Regions from separate parts of the Kluyvera sp. 1366 genome, predicted to be linked through region 2. Evidence: predicted binding sites of a transcription regulator. Region 2 holds the regulator's gene; each other region holds the start of a gene.

Region 1 (3,210 bases), on a different contig from region 2:
ACAGGAATATCTTCCCAACGTGTTGTCCATGCTGGGGAAAGCAGCTCCCGTTTCATTTTCCACTCGTTGTTCACTCCCTGACGCGCAAACCACAGGTTTCCCAGCCCGGACTGATTAATACCGTCCAGCACCTTCATCAGCTGCGCACTGTTTTTTCTCGGCTGATGTTCATCGAACAGGTTCAGCTGGCTGACGCCATGCGGCGTGAAGTCATCAAGCATGATGCCGGCCGTCATATAACGGCGACCTTCCAGCCAGATGCGGTCCAGCGATCGCATGGCCACCTCGATGACGTCACGCGTGTCCTGCGTCGGGCGCGGGAGCTTCTCGCCGGCGCTGTTGCCGTAGAACACCTCATCTTTCGCGTGCGGCGAGGTGCGGATAAATACGCCAACGTGCCGGCAGAACTGGCGCTCTTTCCTTAGCTTCTCGGTCGCGCGCGTGGCGTACTGGCAGAGCGCCTCCTGCATGGCCACCTTTGTGGTGATGCGTTCGCCAAAAGAGCGGCTGGAGACGATCTGCTGCTTTGCCGGAGGCATCTCTTCAAGCGGAATGCAGGATTCGCCGTTGAGTTCGCGCACGGTTCGCTCAAGCACAACGCCGAAATTTTTGCGGATCATGGCAGGGTGCGCTCGCGCCAGCTGCAGAGCGTTTTCAATACCCATCAGGTTAAGGCGCTTGCCGATGCGACGTCCCACGCCCCAGATTTCCTCTACGGGCTGATTCAGGAGAAGGGTTTCGGTTCGTTTAGGATTGCCGGGCGTCAGCGCCAGCACGCCGCGGAACTGCTTCCATTCCTTGCTTGCCCATTGTGCTGATTTTGCCAGGGTTTTTGACGGACCCATCCCCACGCCGACGGTCAGACCAGTCGTGGACAGTACGTGCGCGCGCAGCCGCCGGCCAAAGTGCTCAAAGTCTTCGCAGCCATTGATGCCGGTTAAATCGAGGAACATTTCGTCAATCGAGTACTGTTCAACCCGGGGCGTCATTTCTTCCAGTGCCGTCATAAGGCGCTGCGACATCGAGTGGTACAACGCGTAATTGCTTGAAAATACGTGAACTTTTTCAGGGTATTCCTGTGCTTTAAGCTGAAACCAGGGCATACCCATTTTTATATTCAAAGCTATGGCTTCGACGGATCTCGCGATAACACAGCCATCGTTATTGCTTAACACCACCACGGGTTTGCCGCGCAGGTCAGGGCGGAACAAGGTCTCGCATCGGGCATAAAACTTGTTCGCGTCGGCTAATCCAAACATAGGCATGGTTACCTCCGGCGCGCGCGCGTACTGTTAAAAAACCATGTGACCACGCCAAGCAGCTGCAGCTCTTCCGGATAGATGACGGGGTAAGCCGGATTCATGGGCAGCAGCGCAAGACACGGCTGCAGCTGCAGGCGCTTGACCGTGAATTCGCCGTCTACCTCCGCGATGACGATGTCGTGGTGCGTGGCCTCTTCTGCCCGGTCAACCACCATGACGTCGCCATCAAACAGGCCGAGATCCTGCATGCTATTGCCGCTGGCGCGCACGAAGAACGTCGACGCGCGCCGGCGAATGCAGAGCTCGTTGAGATCGAGCTCTTTTTCGACGTAATCCTGTGCAGGGGAGGGGAAGCCGGCCGCGCAGGGCTCCGCGTAGAGCGGCACGCGGACTCTGGGCGTAAAGATGGGTGGCCAGAGCACAGTGAGATCCGAAGAACATGCTGCCTGTTTCATAGAGCAGCCCTCTGCAGATGATCAGGCGGTAATGCAATTGCTGTCTGTACGTCGCGCATTAAAATCCTCCTTAAATGGATACTGTTTTTATATACAGTATTATTGAGGCGGATTTATCTGGCAAGTCCTCTAAGCTGAATGAGCGTCGTTTAGCCGCTCATTTGCCTGAATGGCGACCAGTTTTATTTTCCTGAGCCTTAGGTCGTCAGTTTCTGAAGCATCTGCAGCATGAAGTCTTTACTGACCTGAACGGAATTAAGTGAATTCAACTATTACAGCGCCAGCTGGGTAACAGTGGTCTGGAGTGAAATCTGGCGGCTTAATGACGTATTGAGGCATCAAAACCGACATTACTAACTGACGGTTGTATCTAATACCGGGGGCAGGTCAAGAGGGGCTCAATTAATTTAAAAATGCTTAATCAGATGATCAAGGAATGCACGAACAGCTGGATTAGACCGCCGACTTTCATGCCAGAGTGCCGAAATATTATGCCGCTCTACAGCAAAATCGGAGAGAACCGGAACAAGTCTTTTATTCTTTACCCATGTATCAGCCATAAAACTCGTCGCCATTCCTATTCCGCCTCCTGCAGCAACTAAGGCTAATACGGCTTCGCTGGCATCCACAACAACATCTGACGATGGCAAAATCTCTGTCTCCCGTCCCCCAACCTGAAAAGGCCATCGAAAAAGCTGCCCTGTATGTTGATAACGCAGGTTTACCGTTTTATGGCTCATTAGGTTGTTTGGATTTTCAGGGGCAGAGCAACTGGCAAGATATTCAGGCGAGGCGTAACACCCCAGCCGGTAAGGCGAGAGACGGCGCGACAGAAGATTTGAATCGCCAAGATCGCCAAGCCGGACGGCAATATCAATGCTCTCATCCACGATACTGATTACGCGGTCGCTCAACCGCAAGTCAATTTTCACTTTTGGGTAAAGCGCGCAGAATTGCGGAAGTGCAGGAGCAATCATATGCAGACCGACCGGATACGATGCCGCAATACGCAGTGTCCCTGCGGGCTCCGCGCGAGAGCGTTTCGCTATCTGCTCAATCTCGTCAGCATCCTGAAGCAATCGTAACGCCCGCTCGTGAAGCTCACGGCCTTCTGCGGTTAAAACCAGCGAGCGTGTCGTTCGGGTAAACAGGGTAATACCAAGTTGCGTCTCCAGCCGCTGGATGCTCTTACTGATTGCTGAAGGTGAAACTGACAGGGAACGGGCAGCAGCAGTGTAGCTGCCGAGAGCGCCAGCACGAGCGAATGCAATTAAACCTGTGAGTCTTTCAAAACCTATTTGTTCCTTCATGACACAATTAAAGCGAAATTCAGCCTGATTATCAATGCCAGATATTAGGCTTATCATCTGTCATCTGATTCCCTTTAAGAGAGATTGTGATGACTGACATGATGAAAGCAGTACAGCTTCATGCATTTGGTGGGCCTGAGAACCTGCAGTATGACGAGACAACCCGTCCAGAGGTGGGAAGCA
Region 2 (3,210 bases):
TTCCAGTTTCCGCTCGCTTCGTCTTTGTTCATAATATTCCTCCACTACATCCTGAGTGAGATAGATATATTGCCTGCTTAGCTGGCGATATACCCAGACAACGCGCTACTCATATGCGCCGTATGAGGTAATTGTAGTAGCCGCTTCGCAGTTTGCAGAGAAATACAGATTAATCTGTAGGTTACGCTTCGCTTATTCAGGCGTTAAACCAGCTATCGCGCCGCCAGTGACCACGCCAAATGAGCCACAGCGTCAGTCCGCGTAACGCGAGGAATACCGTCACCGCCAGCCATAAACCGTGATTACCGAGCCACGGCAGCGTGAGCAGCGATACGCCGTAGCCGATCGCCGCCATCACCATGCTGTTGCGCATCTCACGCCCGCGCGTCGCGCCGATAAACATGCCGTCCAGCAGATAGCACCAGACGCCAACCAGCGGCAGAATCACTTGCCAAATCAGATAGCGGTCGGCCATCTCTCGTAGCGCTTCCAGTGACGTCAGCATCGCCACAATCTCCGGACCGGTGAATGCATAAATCAGCGCAAAGATCGCGGCGACGAAGCATGCCTGGCGACAAGCCGCATGCCAAATCAGCAATAGTCGGCTGCGATCTTTGGCCCCAACCGCTTCACCCGAACAGGCTTCAACCGCGTAGGCAAATCCATCCAGCGCGTATGCGGTGAAAGTGAGGAACATCAGCAGCACCGCGTTGACTGCCACTACATCCGGCCCAATGCGTGCGCCAAGGATGGTGAGCGACGCGAAGCAGATTTGCAGCATCAAAGAACGCAGCATAATGTCGCGATTGAGGCGGAATAGCCGCGCCGCATCGCCGCGCCAGCTGCTTTTGAGTAAAGCAAAGTGGATACCGCGCATCTTCAGCACCCGCGCCACCATCCACAAACCCACGCCCAGCGTGACATATTCTGCCAGCGCGGTAGCCGCCGCCGCTCCGGCGACACCCCAATGCAGTTTGAGCACGAACAGCAGATCCAGCAGGATATTCACCAGGTTGCCGATGATTAGCAGCACCATCGGTGCCCGCGCGTACTGCACGCCCAGCAGCCAGCCAAGAATCACCAAATTGGTCAAGGTTGCGGGCGCACTTAGCCAGCGAATCTCAATAAATATTTTCGCCTGTTGCTGCACTTCCGGGCTGCCACCCATTAAAGCTGCCGCCAGGCTGCTGACCGGCGTTCGCAGCACCATAAACAGCGCACCAAAAACCAGCGCAATCAGTAGCGGTTGTATTAAGGCGCGCGCCAGCGCCGTTTTGTCATTGGCGCCAAATGCCTGAGCGGTGAGTCCGGTGGTGCTCATGCGCAGGAACAGCAGGAGCATAAAGATGAAGCTGGTGGCGGTTGTGCCCACGGCGACGCCACCGAGGTAGATTGGGCTATCGAGATGACCAATAACGGCGGTATCCACCACACCCAGTAATGGGACGGTGATATTTGACAGGATCATCGGCAGCGCTAGCCGCCAGAGCGTTTTATCTGAGGAGGAAAACAGCTGCATTAGCCCATTCCGTTGTGTGCGGTAATCAGCGTAATGGCGCCAGAATGAGCCGCAGAAAGAGTCACAGAGAAGTAAAACAGCAGACTGCGGTCAGCGCAAACACGCACCGCCGCAGTTAAAGTGGATCAGAAACTGATCAGAGCCACTCGCCGTTGCGCACAATCCCGACAGCTAAACCTTCAACGGTTAGCGACTGCTCACGGGTATCCACGACAATCGGCTGAAAATCGGTGTTTTCAGGTAGCAGATGGACAATCGCACCCTGCTTTTTCCAGCGTTTCACTGTGACTTCATCATCAATGCGCGCCACGACAACCTGGCCGTTACGCACTTCCTGCGTTTTGTGTACCGCTAACAGATCGCCATCCATAATGCCGATGTCTTTCATCGACATACCGCTCACGCGCAGCAGGAAATCGGCGCTCGGTTTAAAGAGGTTAGCATCCACCTGATAGTGGGCTTCGATGTGTTCTTGAGCCAGCAAAGGTTCACCGGCAGCGACGCGGCCAATCAGCGGCAGCCCTTCGCTCGGTTCTTCTTCCATCAGCAAACGAATTCCGCGCGATGCGCCGGAAACAATTTCAATTACGCCTTTACGCGCCAGCGCTTTCAGATGCTCTTCGGCAGCATTGGGCGAGCGGAAACCCAGTTGCGCAGCAATTTCCGCACGCGTTGGCGGCATGCCCGTCTGGTTAATATGGTCGCGAATCAGGTCATAGACCTGTTGCTGCCGTGCAGTTAACGCTTTCATCCCGCCCCCTGGTTGTTTATACAGTCGCTGTGAGTATATACAGGTATTCGCGAAATGAAAACCGTAACAGAGGGAAAAATCAGCGGTTTGATGAATCTGGAATCCCTATCTCAAATGCGTCCAGAGCAGCGCGCTCCAGACGAACAGAGCCAGTAAGATAGTCAGCAATACGGCAGCCGATCCCATATCTTTGGCGCGGCCCGCGAGCGGATGTTGCTCCTGCCCGATGCGGTCGACCACCGCTTCGATAGCACTATTAAGGATCTCAACGATGATAACCAGCACTACCGAGCCAATCATCAGGATGCGGGAAAGGGTATCTACATCCAGCCAGCAAGCCACGAGAATGGCCACCAGCGCGGCAATGGCTTCCTGCCGAAAAGCGGCTTCGTGCTGCCATGCGGCACGCAGGCCCTGCCAGGAATAACCGGCGGCTTTCACTATTCTTACTAAACCGGTGACGTTATTTGCCATGTCTATGGAACCCTTGAACTATTTTGACGTCAATGTGTGGGCAGTATGAGGCGGCAGAGCCACAGACCTTCGCTGCGCTTTCTGGTATGCTTGCCGCGCTTTGCTAACAAGAGGCTTAAAGTTGTCTATGTCAGGTTGGCGTAAACTCTATTACAAATTATTGAATTTACCACTCTCTATTTTGGTAAAAAGTAAGGTCATTCCGACCGATCCTATCTCTGAACATGGGATCGATCCGACACGTCCGGTGATGTATGTTTTGCCTTATGATTCAAAGGCTGACCTGCTCACACTGCGTGCTCAATGCCTGAAACATGATCTGCCCGATCCGCTGGCTCCGCTGGAGATCGATGGCACCCTGCTGCCGCGCCACGTGTTTATTCACGATGGCCCACGCGTAATTCCCTATTTCGTGGCCAATCCCGAATCGGTAAAGCTGTTCCACGATTATCTGGATTTGCACCGC
Region 3 (3,210 bases), on a different contig from region 2:
CCTTCCTGGCGACTCAATCCGCGCAATGCTGAATGGACGCGATTATCGCTGCCCGCCGGTTGACGGTGCGTGAGCAACCATTGCTGCGCCTGGGCAATACGCTGCTGCTGTTGACTGTTTTGCTCTTTTCTCGCCATGCGCGCGAGCTCTGCCAGCAGTGAGGAAACGCTGACTTCCTCACGGCGTACCAGTAATGCATAGGCCGCTTCGCCGATAATTTTAGGTTGCGAATCTGACATCTTCTACCTCCTGAGAATATGGGCTTACGCTTGCTTCTCACTCTTCATTATAGATCATCGGCATGGCGCCTTGTTAACAGACAGCTCTGGTTATCTTGGGTTTTTGTTACTAACACGTTATGGTAACTGCCCTTCGGTGGCCTCTGCTCGCACCGACGACGTGATTAATAACAAGCATTAAGCAAGGAAATCTGGCATGGAGTTCACCATACGCAAAGCCACGGCAGAGGATGCAGAGCTGCTGCACCTGCTGGGCCGCATGACCTACAGTGCGCATTTCAAACATATGTGGGTTTCCGCAGACGAACTGGATGCCTTTATCGACAAGGAATACGGTCTGGCAGAGCTCAATAGCAGCCTCGCCGCGCCCAATGAGAGCTGGCTGATCGCCGAGACCGACAAGCCGATTGGCTTCGCCAAAGTCACCTGGAACACGCCAGTGCCGGATTCCGGCATGAGCGGCGCGTTGCTCAACAAGCTCTACCTCAATCCAGAAGAAACCGGCAAAAACTACGGTCGCTGGATGTTCGAGAGCATCATCAATGAGGCGCGCGACAAGCGTGAAGGCTACCTGTGGCTGGAAGTGTTAGGCGATAACGTGCGTGCACGTAAGTTCTACGAAGCCTTTGGTATGCAGCACATCAAAGACATTCCGTTTATCACCGCTTCACAGCAGAGCACCCTGCAGATCATGGGGATGATGATTTAAGCGCAGCGGCAAGCCCTTTGGCACAAAATAAATTTCCTTTGTTGCCAACTGTTTTGCAAATCATTACGGGTTCTGGCTTGATCAAACTGCCTATTCGACATTACTGTATACATATACAGTGACGATTTGAGATCGCAGCCATGCAGTTTTATCAGCCCGCGGAAATCCGCGCTATTCTCGCCTTACCTTTGTTCATCAGCCGCGTGCCCTGCGGCTTTCCGTCCCCGGCGCAGGACTACGTTGAACAACGTATAGACCTCAACGACTTTTTAGTCGATCACCCCAGTTCAACCTATTTCATTAGAGTCAGCGGTGACTCGATGATCGACATCGGTATCAATGAGGGTGACATGCTGGTGGTGGACAGCTCGCTAAAACCCAAACACGGTGACATTGTGGTGGCTTCGCTTTCCGGCGAGTTCACCGTGAAACAGCTGATGTTACAGCCTTACCTGCATCTCAAACCGATGAATACCGCGCATCCGGTGATCGCCATTCCTGACGCCGATGAGTTCGAAGTCTTCGGCATCGTTAAACACGTGATTAAAACCATAGGCCGCTGATGTTTGCCCTGGTGGATGTGAATTCGTTTTACGCCAGCTGTGAAACGGTGTTTCGCCCGGATCTGCGCGGCAAGCCGATTGTGGTGCTGTCGAACAACGACGGCTGCATTATTTCGCTAAGCAGAGAAGCCAAGGCGCTGGGCATTAAGATGGGCGCGCCCTACTTCAAACATCGGGAAGAGTTGATGCGCCACAAAGTGGTGGTGTTCTCGTCTAACTATGCGTTGTATGGCGATATGTCGCGCCGCGTGATGGAGACGCTGGCGCTGATCTCCACGCGCGTGGATGAGTATTCCATCGACGAAGCCTTCGTTGACGTCACCGGCATCAACGCCTGCATGACATTCGAACAGTTAGGCCGCGACATTCGCGACCGTATTTATCAGGACACCCATTTGCGCGTGGGTGTCGGCATTGCGCCGACCAAAACCCTCGCCAAGCTCGCCAACTGGGCCGCCAAACGCTGGACCAAAGCTGAGAACGTGATGGATCTCTCTTTGCCCCACCGTCAGCGCGAGTTGATGAAACTGGTCAAAGTCGAAGAGGTGTGGGGCGTGGGCCGGCGCTTATCGAAAAAGCTCAACCTGATGGGCATTACCACCGCGCTGCAATTGGCTGAAACCCCGACCGCGCTGATCCGTAAACACTTTGGCGTGGTGCTGGAGCGTACGGTGCGTGAATTATGTGGCGAGTCTTGTCTGGCGTTTGAAGAGGTGATTCCCAACCGGCAAAATATCCTCTGCTCGCGCTCGTTTGGCGATCGCATTACCGAATATCAGGATATGCGCGAGGCCATCGCCAATTACGCGGCGCGTGCCGCAGAGAAGTTACGCAGTGAGCGGCAATATTGCCGTCATATCGGGACGTTTATTCGTACCAGTCCGCACGATCCGCATCATCCTTATTATGCCAATGCGGCCAGCCAAACCTTGATTACGCCCACCGCTGACAGCCGCGATATTATTCAGGCCACGCTCAACTGTTTAGATCGCATCTGGGTGCCCGGTAAGCGTTATATGAAAGGCGGCGTCATGCTGGGCGATTTCTTTAGCGATGGCGTGGCGCAGTTTGATCTGTTTGCGGAATATCAGCCGCGTCACAATAGTGACCAATTAATGGCCCTGATCGACAAGATGAATGCCCACCAGCGCGGTGCGTTATGGTTTGCCGGACAAGGCATTCAGAAACCCTGGTCGATGAAGCGCGAGATGCTGTCCCCGGCCTACACCACCCGGCTGGCGGATCTACCGGTGGCGAAGTAAGCGCTTCGCGCTTGAATTACACACATATCAATACACTCTTCAGTCCCTGACACAGCGTCATCACGACCGCAGAACCGGGTTCGTCTAAAGGTGTCTGAACCGACCAAAGAAAAACCGCGCCAGCCAGCGCGGTTTTGTACAGGTAACTGGCGTGGGTGCGTTACTTCGCTGCCCTGTGCGCCTCAGAAGCGGCATTCATACCTGGATGCAGATTGACACCGGAAACGTCCGTGGTTTCTCGTGCCTTGTGCAGGTCACATGCCGCCTGCATTGATAACCACAGGCGCGCCGCAATACCCAGCCCCGCCTCAAGCCGCACCGCCATTTCAGGGCTGACCGATGCTTTACCGCTGGCGACTTTACTCAGCGCTGAAGCTGATACGCCAAGCTCTTTCGCCAGTACGCGCAAGCCAATATTGTTATCTTCGATGTATTCG
Region 4 (3,210 bases), on a different contig from region 2:
TGGCTGCTGCGTAATCTGCGTGCCATTGATGCGCAACTGGCATCGATTGAGTCAGAGCAGATGCTGGCCGAACCGTCCCCGCAGAGCGATCACCATCTGTCACGCGAAGGGCTCAGCGGCTGGGCGGATATCCGCTTACGCCTGAGTCGCCATCTCAGCCCACAATCTGCCCTGTTCCGCCATGCAGTGCGTATGTCGCTGGTATTGTGTGTTGGCTACGCCTTTATTCAAATCACCGGCGTCGATCGCGGTTACTGGATCTTGCTGACCAGCCTGTTCGTCTGCCAGCCCAATTACAACGCCACCCGACGCCGCCTCGCCTTGCGTATCGGCGGTACCTTAGCCGGCATCGCCATCGGTTTGCCGGTCTTGTGGCTGGTGCCCTCGATTGAAGGTCAACTGGTGCTGATTGTGCTGAGCGGCGTGCTGTTCTTCGCATTCCGCCAGATTCAATATGCACAAGCCACGTTGTTTATCACCTTGCTGGTTCTGCTGTGCTTCAATTTGCTCGGCGAAGGCTTTGAAGTGGCGCTACCGCGCGTGGTGGATACCTTGCTTGGCTGTGGCCTGGCATGGCTAGCGGTGGCTTTTGTCTGGCCTGACTGGCGTTTTCGCAAAATCACCGCCGTTGCCGATCGAACATTGGATGCCAACTGCCGCTATCTGGATGCGATTATGGAGCAATACCATCAAGGCAAGGACAATCGCCTGGCTTATCGCGTGGCACGTCGCGATGCGCATAACGCCGATGCTGAGCTAGCGTCAGTGGTGTCAAACATCAGTGGTGAACTTAAGCTACAACAACCGTTACGTGAGAATGCGTTTCGACTGCTGTGTCTGAACCACTCCTTCCTCAGCTATATCTCGGCGCTGGGAGCGCATCGCGAACAGCTGGCAGATAGTACCTTGCTGACCTTACTGGATGACGCGGTCTGCTTCATAGAAGATGTGCTGCAGATCGATCAGGTTACGGATACGCAAGCCACAGAGATGCAGCAGGCGCTAATGCAGCGCATGAGCGAGATGAAAAACAGCCCGGATACACGCGCACCATTAGTGATTCAGCAATTGGGATTGTTGGTCGCGCTGCTGCCCGAAATTGCCCGTCTACGCCGCACCCTCGTCAACGATTAAGGCTGCTGATGCTCCGCCGCCGCATGCTGGCGGAGCATTTTTAAATACCAGGCATAGAGCTCTTGCCGGATGGCGCTGGGTAACGCCGCCTCATGATGTCCTGATATTGCACCTTCCAGCGCCAGCAGCGTTTTTAACCCAATGTGCTTATTCACCGCGCGTAGTTTCAGCCAGCTTTGTCGCGATCCTGTTTCACACAGCAACCGCACCGAACTGATCCCCACCTTATGCAGCATTAGCTCCAGTCGCAGGCTTAAATTCGGCAGATCTTTCAATCGCAGCGAGACAAGTCTGGTAGCCGCTTCCTCCTGTGCGGCGCGCAATGAGCTAGCCGATAACTGCAATAATTGTTCGGGGTTTTGCCATAACTGTGTATCTACTTTGAAGTAGCTTAAGGTCACCGGCACGCCACGCTTGCGGTAAATCAGCGGTTCGAGTGAACGCTGTGCGTTATAGACGTGAAGCGCCTCGCTGGCTCGGAGATAAAGCGCATCTTCATTGATATAAGCAAAAATCACCTTCTCAATAGTCAGCGCATACCCCCCAAATTGCGTACGTGATTCAATTTTACCTAATGCCGCCAACTGCGCTTTCGATTGCTCAACTACCGGGTTATATCTCTTCATAACGCCCCCTTCAATGGATTCCATGCGCGGGAAATTTCCTATAAAAGCTCGCAGATTCATCTGGTTAGAAGATAAAAAAAACGATTTAGCTGTTCAATGAATAAAAGCAGGAGTGCGGGATCTTGTGCAGAAATTGCGAGGCGTTTTCAGAAATTGAGGTTGATCTTTATCCAGGAAGTCATTACTGTACATCCATACAGTTCATTACTGAGTGATTAAATTATGCGTACTCATTTCTCTGGCCCTGCTGATCGTTCACACCGTTTCGCTTCACCTGGCTTAGCGCAACCTTCGCTGGGTGGAATCACTGAACTGCGCTCCAGCGAACAACCTGAAATGATGCAACTTATGCTGCTTCCGGTACTAAAACAGTTGAGCGAGCAATCGCGCTGGCAGCTGTGGCTCACTCCGGCTCATAAGCTAAATCGTAGCTGGATGCAGCAGTCGGGATTGCCGTTAGAAAAGAGTATGCATATCACCGAATCTGAGCGTTTTAACACCGTTGAAAGTATGGTGAAGGCATTACGTACAGGTAACTACAGCGTCGTGCTTGCCTGGATTCCGTACGAATTGAGTGATGAAGAGCGTTTAGAATTGGAACAAGCAGCGGCGGAAGGTGAAGCACTCGGTCTGATTTTGCGTCCACAGGGACGTCAATATGCTCATTCCAGACAACCTAATGCGTCAAAAATTCCCTCAGATTTGTTTCATTAAGTAAATCCAGGAATTTTCTCAGCATTTTTTTTGCAAAAGTTGCATCTAAGCTACTGATTCTTTTCCCGCCAGCTATGACAATGGCTTAGACGCTTTTTTGTTTTCTAATACCGAAGATTTAGCCATATGATTTGTTAAAATGTGTGTATAAATCGCTGTTTTTTTGCTGCCCGGCGTCACATCATACTTGTAAGTTTCCAATCTCGTTGTAGACTTTAGCTCGCCAGGGTGCTCAATAACCTCCGTTTTTTCGGTAGAGTCAAAAGCGAGCGTTTAGACCCGGCGAAGGATTAACACAAAGAGCAACCTTTTTGCTCATTGCCTATTTGGATGATAACGAGGCGCAAAAATGAAAAAGACAGCTATCGCAATTGCAGTGGCACTGGCTGGCTTCGCTACCGTAGCGCAGGCCGCACCTAAAGATAACACTTGGTACACCGGTGCTAAACTGGGCTGGTCTCAGTATCACGATACTGGTTACTACGGTAACGGTTACGCGAACAACGACGGTCCAACTCACGAATCTCAGCTGGGTGCTGGTGCTTTCCTGGGTTATCAGGCTAACCCGTACCTGGGCTTCGAGCTGGGCTACGACTGGTTGGGCCGTATGCCTAACAAAGGCGACACCATCAACGGCGCGTTCAAAGCACAAGGCGTTCAGCTGGCTGCTAAACTGAGCTACCCAATTACCGAAGACTTCGATGTCTACACCCGTCTGGGTGGTATGGTATGGCGT

The links. Region 2 encodes LexA, which represses DNA repair genes until DNA is damaged. Its sites were predicted from a motif close to TNCTGTATGTACATACAGNA; they were not measured.
Positions count from the first base shown of each region.
Region 1: the regulator LexA is predicted to act here: its motif matches at 1,797-1,816, upstream of umuD (translesion error-prone DNA polymerase V autoproteolytic subunit).
Region 3: the regulator LexA is predicted to act here: its motif matches at 1,050-1,069, upstream of umuD (translesion error-prone DNA polymerase V autoproteolytic subunit).
Region 4: the regulator LexA is predicted to act here: its motif matches at 1,943-1,962, upstream of sulA (SOS-induced cell division inhibitor SulA).

Region 1 is NZ_JBTRDW010000013.1:22,622-25,831, reverse strand. Features, by position in the region: gene umuC (translesion error-prone DNA polymerase V subunit UmuC) at 1-1,259, opposite strand, end outside; gene umuD (translesion error-prone DNA polymerase V autoproteolytic subunit) at 1,268-1,717, opposite strand; gene ACVLVH_RS22430 (LysR family transcriptional regulator) at 2,125-3,027, opposite strand; gene ACVLVH_RS22425 (NADP-dependent oxidoreductase) at 3,117-3,210, shown strand, end outside.
Region 2 is NZ_JBTRDW010000011.1:74,813-78,022, reverse strand. Features, by position in the region: gene ACVLVH_RS21415 (CsbD family protein) at 1-32, opposite strand, end outside; gene dinF (MATE family efflux transporter DinF) at 197-1,519, opposite strand; gene lexA (transcriptional repressor LexA) at 1,656-2,270, opposite strand; gene ACVLVH_RS21400 (diacylglycerol kinase) at 2,376-2,744, opposite strand; gene plsB (glycerol-3-phosphate 1-O-acyltransferase PlsB) at 2,872-3,210, shown strand, end outside.
Region 3 is NZ_JBTRDW010000006.1:139,733-142,942, forward strand. Features, by position in the region: gene ACVLVH_RS14820 (hypothetical protein) at 1-239, opposite strand, end outside; gene ACVLVH_RS14825 (GNAT family N-acetyltransferase) at 436-948, shown strand; gene umuD (translesion error-prone DNA polymerase V autoproteolytic subunit) at 1,089-1,511, shown strand; gene umuC (translesion error-prone DNA polymerase V subunit UmuC) at 1,511-2,773, shown strand; gene ACVLVH_RS14840 (HigA family addiction module antitoxin) at 2,934-3,210, opposite strand, start outside.
Region 4 is NZ_JBTRDW010000006.1:353,823-357,032, forward strand. Features, by position in the region: gene yccS (YccS family putative transporter) at 1-1,134, shown strand, start outside; gene ACVLVH_RS15920 (TfoX/Sxy family DNA transformation protein) at 1,131-1,760, opposite strand; gene sulA (SOS-induced cell division inhibitor SulA) at 1,983-2,474, shown strand; gene ompA (porin OmpA) at 2,824-3,210, shown strand, end outside.